DNA from 2 places in the Paraburkholderia sp. EG287B genome. Region 2 is predicted to be linked to the other one. Evidence: riboswitches for the same ligand, from Rfam matches in the RefSeq annotation. Region 2 holds a riboswitch; the other holds the start of a gene.
What was found. A riboswitch is a leader RNA that binds a small molecule or an ion and turns the genes downstream of it on or off. The one in region 2 is predicted to bind thiamine pyrophosphate.

Region 1 (5,662 bases), on a different contig from region 2:
TCCCCCATATTTGTTGTGCGCGCAACGAACCGGGCGAGCGGCCCGTGCGGCGCTTGCGACCCGGCCGACGCAGCACGCATTGGGTGGCGTGTGCGCTTGACGCTGGAGGGCTGCGCGGTGCGACGCCGCCCGTCTCCGGTGTGCTGGAGGGGTATTTTACGGTGCGAAACCGCGCGGAGGCGAGGGGCAATTTGGGGGCGCCCGCTATCGTTGTATTCCGATATTTAGTTCGGGTTTAGTTCGATAGCGAGCGAACGATGGCGCGCCGGAACCGCTCGGCGCTAGAGCGTGAGCCCGCCGTCGACGTGGATCACCTGGCCGGTGATGTGGCGTGCGGCGTCCGAGAGCAGGAAGGCGATGAGTTCGGCGACATCGGCGGGATCGGCCACGTGTCCGAGCGGCGTTTCCTGCGCCGCGCGCTCCCACACCGGCGCGTTTTCCGGCGTGGGGCCCTTGTCCTTGCGCGTATAGCCGGGCGCGACGCAGTTCACGGTCACGCCGTGCGGCGCGAGTTCGGCCGCCGCGGTTTTCGCCAGGGATTCGAGCGCGGCCTTCGCGGCGGCGGTGGCCGCGAACGGCGCGCCGGCGCGGTAGCGGTGCGCGACGAACGAACTCAGCGCGACCACGCGGGCGTGCGCCGAGCGTTCCAGCGCCGGCTGCGCGCGTTGCACGAGCGCCGCGCCGATACCCGAGCCCGCGCCCGTGATCAGCACGACGCGCGCAGCGCTTGCGCTCACGCGGCAACCCGCTCTTCGGGCATGCGCTCGATCTCGAGCGTGTCGTGGTGGTACGCCGCGAGCGACTCGCGGTGCGCGACGCTCACGATCGCCGCCTTGGGCAGGCGCTCCATGAACAGCTTGTAGAGCCGGCTTTCGTTGTCGGGGTCGAGCGCGCTCGTCGCTTCGTCGAGGAACAGATAGTCGGGCTTGTGCAGCAGCACGCGCGCGCCCGCAAGGCGTTGCTGCTCGCCCGGCGAGAGCACGCGCGTCCAGTGCGCCGATTCGCCGAGACGATCCACGTACTCTTCTAGGCGGCAGGCGCGCAGCGCTTCGCGGCAGTCTTCGTCGCTGTAGTCGTCGGCGGGCGAGGGGTAGGTGAGCGCCGCCTTGAGCGTGCCGATGGGCAGATAGCTCTGCTGCGGGATGAACATCATGCGCGCATCGACAGGCGCGTCGATCGAGCCTTCGCCGAACGGCCAGAGGCCCGCGAGCGCGCGCATCAGCGTGCTCTTGCCGGCGCCCGAGGGGCCGCGCACGAGCCAGCGCGAGCCCGGCTTGATGGCGATGTCGCGCACTTCCGAGAGCGGCGTGCCGTTGGGCAGCGAGAGCTTGAGGTGCTCGGTGGCGAGCTCGTTGTTGTCGATGAAGTGCAGGTTGATGCCGCCGTGCTCGGTGGCGGGCGAGACCGATTCCTTCAGGCGCGGCGAGTGCACCACACGCACGAATTCGCGCAGACGATTCACGGTAGCGCGCCATTCGACCAGCGTGGAGTAACTGTTGATGAACCACGAGAACGAGTCGCTCACGGTGCCGAACGCCTGCGAGATCTGCATCAGCACGCCGAACGTGAAGGCGCCCGCGAAGTAGCGCGGCGCGGCCACCACGAGCGGGAAGATGATGGCGATCTGGCCGTAGAAGCTCAGCACGAAGGTGAGGCGCTTCGTGTACTTCATCACGCGCCACCAGTTGTCCTTGATGTGTGCGAAGAGGCCTTGCGCGTTGCCGCGCTCGGTGTCCATGCCGTCGTAGAGGGCGATCTGCTCGGCGTTTTCGCGCAGGCGGATCAGGCCGAAGCGGAAGTCCGCTTCCACCTTTTGTTGTTGATAGTTGATCGACACGAGCGGGTGACCGACTTTCTGGATCACGAGCGAGCCGAACACGGCATAGAGTGCGGCGGCCCACACCATGTAGCCCGGAATGGCGAGCGGCTGCCCGCCCAGCGTGACGGTGAGCGCGCCCGCGAGCGTCCACAGGATCGTGATGAACGAGATGAGCGTGACGACCGTCGAGAGCAGGTCGAGCGTGAGCGACAGGGTGGTCGTGGCGAACGACTGGAGGTCGTCGCTGATCCGCTGGTCGGGGTTGTCGGCGAGGCGGTCGCGCTCGATGCGGTAGAACGCGCCCTTGCCGAGCCACTCGTTCAGGAACCGCGTGGTGAGCCACTGACGCCAGCGAAAGCCGAGCATCTGGCGCAGATACCGGCCATACACCGCGAGGATGATGAAGCCGAACGCCAGTTCGGTGAAGGTCATCAACAGCGGCGGGAAGCGCTTGACGTCCTTGGCCTGCAACGCGTTGTAGAACTCCGCGCTCCAGCCGTTCAGGCGCACGTTGATCCACACGACGAGCAGGTTCATCACGATGATCGCGACGAGCAGGCCCCAGGCGATCCAGCGTTCCTCGGAGACCCAGTAGGGCTTGATCAGGCTCCACGCGGTGATCTTCTGATGCTCGTTCTGATCGGGCGTGGCGCGGGCAGGTTGGTTGGTCATGTGCGTCCTGAAGGTGTGGCGGCCCGCTGGGGGCATGCGCCGCGCGCCGCACGGCGGCAGCGTTGCAGCGATTTTTGCAGCGATTCTGTCGTCGGGCGCTTAAGTGAGTCTTAACGGGTCACAGGCGGAGCCAAAACCGGCGCCAGGCGTGGACAAAAGCGCACGCCGGCGCCGCCGTAGCGTGGCGCCCATTGTCTCACCGCGCGGGCTTGCGAGGCGAAAGAGGCAGGTTCAGGGCATTGTGCCAGACCACGTCCCCCGGTTCCGTCGAGGTTTGCGGGCCGCGCGCCTTTTGTGGTCTAATCGTCGTTGACGAAACAGGGGTGCTTCACCGGTATGCCGGGCATGCCGCCAGTGAGGCTGAGAGAAACCCTTTGCACCCGATCCGGGTAATACCGGCGCGGGAAGTTTCCAGAAAGTCTTGGCCGGCGCCCAGCCTGGGTTTTGAAAAGGTGGGGGCGCTAGGTTTCCCGCCGGGCTGCGCTTTGGGCGCATGGGTTCGTACGCATTCCGTACGGGCCGTCTGCGCCGCATAGCCTCCACGGTCGGCCTTGCCAGCCGGTTTCGTCCTTGGGTACGTCTGCTGCTGCCGTACGGAAAGGATACGATGACCGCCTATTCTCTTTGTTCCCCGATTCTTATCGCGCTCGCCTTGCGTGACGGAGCATCGTCATGAGCCGCGGCCGCAACCATAACGTGGGCGGCGTGCCCGACTTCGCCGTGCTCGGCGGCGGCCTGAGCGGCCGGCTCGTCGCGTGGCGTCTGGCCGGCGAGGGCCATCGCGTCGCGCTTTATGAGCGCGGCGGCCCCGAAGGCGGCGAGGCCGCCGCCTGGGTCGCGGCGGCCATGCTTGCGCCGCTCGCGGAGGCCGCTGTCGCCGAACTGCTCATCACCGAGCTTGGCGTCGCGTCGCTCGAAACCTGGCCGCGCATCCTGGCCGAGCTGCCGGAGCCCGTGTTCTTCCAGCGCAACGGCACGCTCGTGGTCTGGCATAGCGCCGATCGCACCGAAGCCCCGCTCTTCGAGCGCCGCGTGCGCGCGAATGCGCCGCGCTCGCTCGCCGATGCCAACTTCGTCGCGCTCGCGGGTGCGCAGCTCGACGCTGCCGAACCGGCGCTCGCCGGGCGCTTCGCGCGCGGCTGGCTGCTCGAAGGCGAGGGCCAGCTCGACAACCGCCAGGCCCTGGCTGCGCTGGCGGCGGGGCTCGCCGCGCGCGGCGTGGCTACCCACTGGCACACCACGGTCGACGAGGCCAATCCGCCGCCCGCGCGCGTGACGATCGACTGCCGCGGGCTGGGCGCCAAACCTTCGCTGCCGGGGTTGCGCGGCATTCGCGGCGAAGTCGCGCGCGTGCACGCGCCCGGCATCACGCTCACGCGCCCGGTGCGGCTCCTGCATCCGCGCTATCCGCTCTATATCGCGCCCAAGGAACACGATGTCTTCGTGATCGGCGCGACCGAGATCGAAGGCGAGGACCGTTCGCCCGTGAGCGTGCGCTCGGCGCTCGAACTGCTGAGCGCGGCGTTTGCGGTGCATCCGGCGTTCGGCGAGGCGCGCATCCTCGAGTTGAATACGCAGTGCCGCCCGACGCTGCCCGACCACCGCCCGGCGCTCATCTGGGACGGCAAGACCACGCTGCGCGTGAACGGCCTCTATCGGCACGGCTTCATGATCGCGCCGGAAGTCGCCGATGAAGCCGCGCGCGTCGCCCAGGCGCTGCTCGACGCCCGCGTGAGCGATGCCGATTCCTTCGAGTCGCTGCGCCGCGCGTCGCGCTGGGGCGAGATGCTGCACGCGCAGGGCGCGCACGAGCCGGCCTGACGCCTCACCAGAAAAAATCCGCAGTTTGAGAACGTATTTGCCATGGACATTCATATCAACCAGAAGCCGATCACGCTGCCCGAGGGCGCGACTGTCGCCGATGCGCTCGCCGCATTCGGCGCGCGTCCGCCGTTCGCCGTCGCCCTGAACGGCGATTTCGTGGCGCGCACCCAGCATGGCGCGCGCTCGCTCCAGGCGGGCGACCGCCTCGACGTCGTGAGCCCCGTGGCCGGCGGCTGAGCCTCGCTCGCCCAAGCCCGCGGTCGCGCGCATCGTATGCATCGCGAGCGCTTTCACGACACCGCAAAGGATTCCAACCCATGACCACCACCTCCACTGCCGACGCGCTCACGCTCTACGGCGAAACCTTCGCGAGCCGCGTGCTGCTCGGCACGTCGCGCTATCCGTCGCTGCAGTCGCTCGCCGACTCGATGGCGGCCGCGCGCCCCGGCATGATCACCGTCGCGCTGCGCCGCCAGATGAACGAGGGCACCGCCGAGGCCGGCTTCTTCGACCTGCTCAAGCGCCACGGCGTGCCGCTCCTGCCGAACACGGCCGGCTGCCTCACCGTCAACGAGGCGGTGACGACGGCGCACATGGCGCGCGAAGTCTTCGAAACCGACTGGATCAAGCTCGAACTGATCGGTGACGACTACACGCTGCAGCCCGACCCGGTCGGCCTGATCGAGGCCGCGTCGCGCCTCGTGAAGGATGGCTTCAAGGTGCTGCCGTATTGCACCGAGGATCTCGTGATTGGCCGGCGTCTGCTCGACGCGGGCTGCGAGGCGCTCATGCCGTGGGGCGCGCCGATCGGCACCGGCAAGGGCGTGATCAACCCCTACGGCTTGCGCGTGCTGCGCGAGCGCTTGCCCGATGTGCCGCTGATCGTCGATGCGGGCCTGGGCGTGCCTTCGCACGCGTGCCAGGTGATGGAGTGGGGTTTCGACGGCGTGCTGCTCAACACGGCCGTTTCGCAGGCCACGCATCCCGCGGCGATGGCGCGCGCGTTCGCGCAGGGCGTCGAGGCGGGGCGCGCCGCGTTTCTCGCCGGACCGATGGCCGAGCGCGAAGCGGCGGTCGCGAGCACGCCCGTGGTGGGCATGCCTTTCTGGCACCAGGATGGAGACAATCGATGACTGAAACGCTGCGCCTGCAGGACCGCGAACTGTTCTGGCCGCCCGCCGACGAACTCACCGAAACGGCGGAGCGCATCCGCGCGCGCCTGGGCGACTGGCAGCCCACGCATGCGCCGTGGCGCATCTGTCTCACGCCGCCCGACGCGCCCAACGGCGGCGATCTGATCATCGTGACCGACGCGGCGCCGCATCTGGCCAACATCGCGCGCTGGAT
Region 2 (5,662 bases):
TTTCGTCGTGGAACTCGCGCGCCTTGTCCGGGTCGAGGCCGAGGTTGAACTGGTCTTCCCAGCGGAACTCGAAGCGCGCCTTCGACAAAGCGTTGTCGCGCACCTGGGCGCCCGGATGACCCTTCGCGAGATCGGCCGCATGCGCCGCGAGCTTGTACGTGATGATGCCTTCCTTCACGTCGTCCTTGTTCGGCAGGCCCAGGTGTTCCTTCGGCGTGACATAGCAGAGCATGGCCGTGCCGAACCAGCCGATCATCGCGGCGCCGATGCCGGAGGTGATGTGGTCGTAGCCCGGCGCGATGTCGGTGGTGAGCGGCCCGAGTGTGTAGAAGGGCGCTTCCTTGCACCAGTCGAGCTGGAGATCCATGTTCTCCTTGATGAGCTGCATCGGCACGTGGCCCGGGCCCTCGATCATCACCTGCACGTCGTGCTTCCACGCGATCTGCGTGAGCTCGCCAAGCGTCTTCAGTTCGCCGAGCTGCGCTTCGTCATTGGCGTCGTAGATCGAGCCGGGACGCAGACCGTCGCCGAGCGAGAAGCTCACGTCGTAGGCCTTCATGATTTCGCAGATCTCTTCGAAATGCTCGTAAATGAAGGACTCCTTGTGATGCGCGAGGCACCACTTGGCCATGATCGAGCCGCCGCGCGAGACGATGCCCGTCATGCGGTTCGCGGTGAGCGGCACGTACTGCAGGCGCACGCCCGCGTGGATCGTGAAGTAGTCCACGCCCTGCTCGGCCTGCTCGATGAGCGTGTCGCGGAACATTTCCCACGTGAGATCTTCGGCCTTGCCGTTGACCTTTTCGAGCGCCTGGTAGATCGGCACCGTGCCGATCGGCACCGGCGAGTTGCGGATGATCCACTCGCGCGTTTCGTGAATGTGCTTGCCGGTCGAGAGGTCCATGACCGTGTCGCCGCCCCAGCGGATCGCCCACGTCATCTTGTCGACTTCTTCGCCGATCGACGAGGTGACCGCCGAATTGCCGATGTTCGCGTTGATCTTCACGAGGAAGTTGCGGCCGATGATCATCGGCTCGCTTTCCGGGTGGTTGATGTTCGCGGGAATGATCGCGCGGCCGCGCGCGATTTCGTCGCGCACGAACTCGGGCGTGATTTCCTTGAGCGCGTTCTCGCCGAAGGCGGCTGCGCCGAACGCCTGGCCCGGATGCTGGCGGCCCATCATCGCGGCGAGCTTCGCGCCGTTCGGGCCGCTGGCCTTGAGACTTTCCAGATACTCGGCGCGGCGCTGGTTCTCGCGAATCGCGATGTATTCCATCTCCGGCGTGATGATGCCCTGACGCGCGTAGTGCATCTGCGTGACGTTCTTGCCGGCCGTCGCGCGGCGCGGCGTGCGGTGCAGGCCGGGGAAGCGCAGCTCGGCCGTCGCGGGGTCGGCGGCGCGCTCGCGGCCGTACTCGGAGGAGAGGCCCGGCAGCGCTTCGGTGTCGCCGCGCTTTTCGATCCAGTTCTGACGCAGCGCGGGCAGGCCCGCGCGAATGTCGATCTTCGCTTCAGGGTCGGTGTACGGACCCGAGGTGTCGTAGACGTAGATCGGCGGATTCTTCTCGCCGCCGAAGCCCGTGGGCGTATCCGCCTGCGTGATCTCGCGCATCGGCACGCGGATATCGGGCTGCGACCCGGTCACGTAGATCTTGCGGGAATTGGGCAGCGGCGCGATCGCGGCTTCGTCGACGTGCGCGTTGGCGGAAATGAACTTGGGATTCGCGTTCATGCGTCTCTCTCTCCATGCAAAGCAAAGTGGGAACAGCGGCTTAGCAGGAGACGAGACGGAACGTGGACGGACTTCGCTGTGATGAGATGAGGCACTGAGCGATGTTGCGAAGTCCGGACGCTTCCCTGCGCTGGCATTATCCAGATCAGGTTCAAAGGGTATTTCTCACCCGCGCAATACGCTGCACGACTTTCGTTCGATGCGGCGCATGACGCAGGACCCCCGCGTAAGCAAGGCCAAACGATACACCGCGCTGCGACGATCTGGCAAGTGTCATCTCGCGTGCGATGTGCCAGGCACGGTGTGGCGCGGTGTTTCGTGCCGGCGGAACTTACAGCGTGAAATCCTGCGAGGCTTCCGGCTGAAACAGGATGCGTTCGATCTTCAGCGTTTCGACCGCGCCGCCCGGCGTCGTGAAGCGCACGGCGTTGCCGCGCTTCGCGCCGAGGAGCGCGAGACCCGCGGGCGAGAACACGTTCAGGCGCCCGGCGTCGACGTTCGCCTCATGCGGATAGACGACGGTGTACGTGAGGGAGGCGCCGTTGCGCTCATCGACGAGCGTGACCTGCGAGTTCATCGTCACGACGTTGGCGGCCATGTCGCGCGCCTCCACGATCACGGCGTGTTCGAGCAGCTCGTCGAGCATGGCCTGGCGCGCGGGGGCGGCGCCGGGTTCGGCGGCGCATCTTTCGAGACGGGCAACATCGAGTTCGGTGAAGTAACGGATTTTCTTCGACATGGCAGTTTTCCTTGCGATCCAGAAAAGATTCGAGGTAACGGCGAGGGCCGGCGGGCGAAATCGCGCAATCGGGCGCGGGCCGCAGCGGGGCATAACGGGGCGTAACGGATCGGCCCGGAGCCCGACCGAACGGCTCCGATGGATTGGGGGAGACGGGTTCAGTGCGGGCGCCGGGCGGCGCAGAGCGGGGCGGAAAGGGGCGGCAGGGTGCGCGCTCGGGTGTCGAGAGGCCACGGCGCCGTTCGCTCGCGCCTTGCGCGTGCACGCGCTGGCGCGCCGCGCAAACGGCGCGGCGGCAAGGCGAATACGGGACGCGAAACGAGCGAAAGCATGGCGAGCGACGTGTACGAAACCTGATTAATGAAAGTTAAACGAAAGGTTGCGTCATGCTAGCACGATCCAACCGGCGTGGCGTGACCCGGTCGGCGAACGTCGATATGGTGCGCGATCGGCCGTGCTGCCTTGCGCCGCTGCCACTGTGACGCGCACGCAACGAATCGCCGCGCATAAAGCATCCTGAAAGCATCCGCAACGCCCGGCGTTGTTGCATAATGCGCTTCGCCCGTCCCGGGTGTCCTTCGTACTCCGTCTTTTTTCGCGTTCTTGCGCATCTGCACCATGCCGTCGAGCTTCACCCGTCCCGCCACCTTGCTGCCGGGGCGCCCGCGGTCCTGCCTTTCACCTGCCGCGGTGAAATGACGATGCCTCCCCGTTTGCCTTTCCACGTGAACACTCGAACTTTATTCGCCGGGGCCCGGCAGGTTGCAGCCGCGCTATGGCGTTTCGTGCGCGCCGTACGGCTGCCGCAATCGCGCACCGGACGCGTCGCGCTCTCGCTCGCCGTCGTCTACTTCGTCTGGGGCTCGACGTATCTCGGCGTGAAGGTCGCACTCGATTCGTTCCCGCCGCTCCTGCTCTCCGGCTTGCGTAATCTGCTCGCCGGGATCGGCCTGTTCGTCTTCGCCATGCGCAGGCGGCCCGTCATGCCTACGCTGCTCGAAGTGCGCAACGCGGGCGTGGTGGGCACGCTGCTCGTGGGCCTGTCGAGCGGCATGCTCGCCTACGGCATGCGTACGGTGGGCACCGGCAAGGCGGCCGTGATGGTCGCCACGGTGCCGCTGTTCGCGACTGTGATCTCGGCGGTCACCGGGCGGCGCGTGGCGAAGGCCGAATGGGCGGCGGTCGCGCTCGGCCTCGTCGGCATTGCCGTCCTTAGCCACGGCGGGGCCGCGTCCGGCTCGGCGGGCGGCAGCCTCGCGATTCTGTGCGGCGCGCTCTTCTGGGCAATCGGTGCGCATCTGGCGGGCAAGCTCACGTTGCCGACCGATCTCTTCCTCGCGACGGCGCTGCAGATCGGCCTCGGCGGCGCCATTTCGACGGCGGTCGCGTGGATCAGCGGCGAACGCATGGGCGAGCTGCATTTCCTGCCGCTCCTCGCGTTCCTCTACCTGCTTTTCATCGGCACGATGGCGGCCTATGTCGCGTATGGCTACCTGATCCGCCATACCAGCCCGCTCGTCGCGAGCAGCTGCATGTACGTGAATCCCGTCGTGGCCGTCGCGCTCGGCGCGCTGCTGCTCGGCGAGCCGGTCACGAGTGCAACCGTCGTCGCGACCGTGCTGATTCTCGGCAGCGTGGGTTTGTCGTTCCTGTTCGACGACCGCCGCCGCACGTCCTGAGTTCATCCTGACTTCGCGACGCGTTTCGCATCATCGCGCTGCGTTGCGCGCGCGGCCGCTGCGCACGTGAGGCAAGCAGCGGCCGCGACTTCATCGTTCACCGGTGACCGGCAGCCTTTCGGGCGTTAGCCGTCATCCCGGCGCCTTTACCGTCTGCCAGACACTATTTCGCCTTTTCCGCGGAGTTCGTGAGGGCGTGGCCGCCTGCGGAAACGTCCTCGCCGGCACCCGCCATCGTGTTGCAGGCCGAGAGCGCTGCCACAGAAGCGGTAACGAGAAAGAGGGCAATCAGGCGTTTCATGAGGAAGTCCTCCACGGTGTCAAAGGAGACGACTCACCAGCATGTCGCGTGCCCGGTCATTTGTGCCGCCATGCGTCGGCGTGGACGCATGCGTCGGGTCCGCTGCTTGCGCTAGCGCCGATGCAGGCGCGACATAGCGCAGCGCATCCGCCCACAAGGAGGACTACGCCATGCTTCACTACGCCATCGTGTTTTTCATCATTGCGATCATCGCCGCCGTGTTCGGCTTCACGGGCATCGCTGCGGGCGCGGCCGAAATCGCCAAGATTCTGTTCTACATCTTCCTCGTGGTCTTCGTGGTCACGCTGCTGCTAGGCGTGATGCACCGATGACGCGCGCAATGCAAAGCCCATCCCACTCATGCATGCCATGTTCGAAGGAGAGTCAGATGTCGAAGACACACGCTTCGTTTGAGTTCGATCTCAAGCGCGTGCGCGATGAGGCGCGCCGCAATCTCGATCAGGGTCCGGTCACGCCGGATTACCCCGCGAATCGCCAGACCGTGCTCAAGCTGCTCAACGATTCGCTCGCCACGGAGCTCGTGTGCGTGCTGCGCTACAAGCGGCACCATTTCATGGCGAAGGGCATCGAGTCCGAGTCGGTGGCCGCCGAGTTTCTCCAGCACGCGACCGAGGAGCAGCAGCACGCCGACATGCTCGCGGCCCGCATCGTGCAGCTCGGCGGCGAGCCCGACTTCTCGCCGGCAACGCTGGTCGAGCGCTCGCACTCGGAATACAAGGAAGGATCCGACCTGAAGGACATGATCCGCGAGAATCTGGTTGCGGAGCGCATCGCCATCGAGAGCTATCGCGCGATCATCAACTATCTCGGCCACGACGACACCACCACGCGGCGCATCTTCGAGCAGATCCTCGCGACGGAGGAAGAGCATGCCGACGATATGACGGACTTGCTGTTCCGCAAATAGCGCTTGCCGCTAGCGCTCAGGAAGAGGTCTGCGCGCCCGCGCCCATGCGCGGGCGCGTCGCATGGTGAATCCAGCCGGCGAGCGCCGTGAATGCGATGCCCGCCACGCACACGCCAATCCAGCCGAATGCGTGCCACGCGGTTACGCCCACGGCGGAACCGGTCGCGCCGCCGATGAAGTAGCAGACCATGAACACTGTGTTCACGCGGCTGCGCGCCTCGGGGCGCAGCGCGTAGATGCGCGATTGATTCGAGATCTGCGCGGCCTGCACGCCCACGTCGAG

Region 1: it holds a riboswitch for thiamine pyrophosphate, as region 2 does, so the genes downstream of both, AB4Y40_RS33175 (FAD-dependent oxidoreductase) here and thiC (phosphomethylpyrimidine synthase ThiC) in region 2, are expected to answer to the same signal.

The regions. Positions count from the first base shown of each region.
Region 1 covers NZ_JBFRCG010000021.1:73,606-79,267, forward strand. The annotation lists partial or broken gene AB4Y40_RS33165 (SDR family NAD(P)-dependent oxidoreductase) at 282-680, opposite strand; gene AB4Y40_RS33170 (ABC transporter ATP-binding protein/permease) at 734-2,491, opposite strand; TPP riboswitch at 2,801-2,915, shown strand; gene AB4Y40_RS33175 (FAD-dependent oxidoreductase) at 3,164-4,312, shown strand; gene thiS (sulfur carrier protein ThiS) at 4,355-4,552, shown strand; gene AB4Y40_RS33185 (thiazole synthase) at 4,633-5,448, shown strand; gene thiE (thiamine phosphate synthase) at 5,445-5,662, shown strand, end outside.
Region 2 covers NZ_JBFRCG010000001.1:484,808-490,469, reverse strand. The annotation lists gene thiC (phosphomethylpyrimidine synthase ThiC) at 1-1,732, opposite strand, end outside; TPP riboswitch at 1,837-1,966, opposite strand; gene AB4Y40_RS02175 (GreA/GreB family elongation factor) at 2,064-2,471, opposite strand; gene AB4Y40_RS02170 (EamA family transporter) at 3,257-4,150, shown strand; gene AB4Y40_RS02165 (entericidin A/B family lipoprotein) at 4,314-4,451, opposite strand; gene AB4Y40_RS02160 (DUF1328 family protein) at 4,622-4,783, shown strand; gene AB4Y40_RS02155 (bacterioferritin) at 4,840-5,379, shown strand; gene AB4Y40_RS02150 (MFS transporter) at 5,396-5,662, opposite strand, start outside.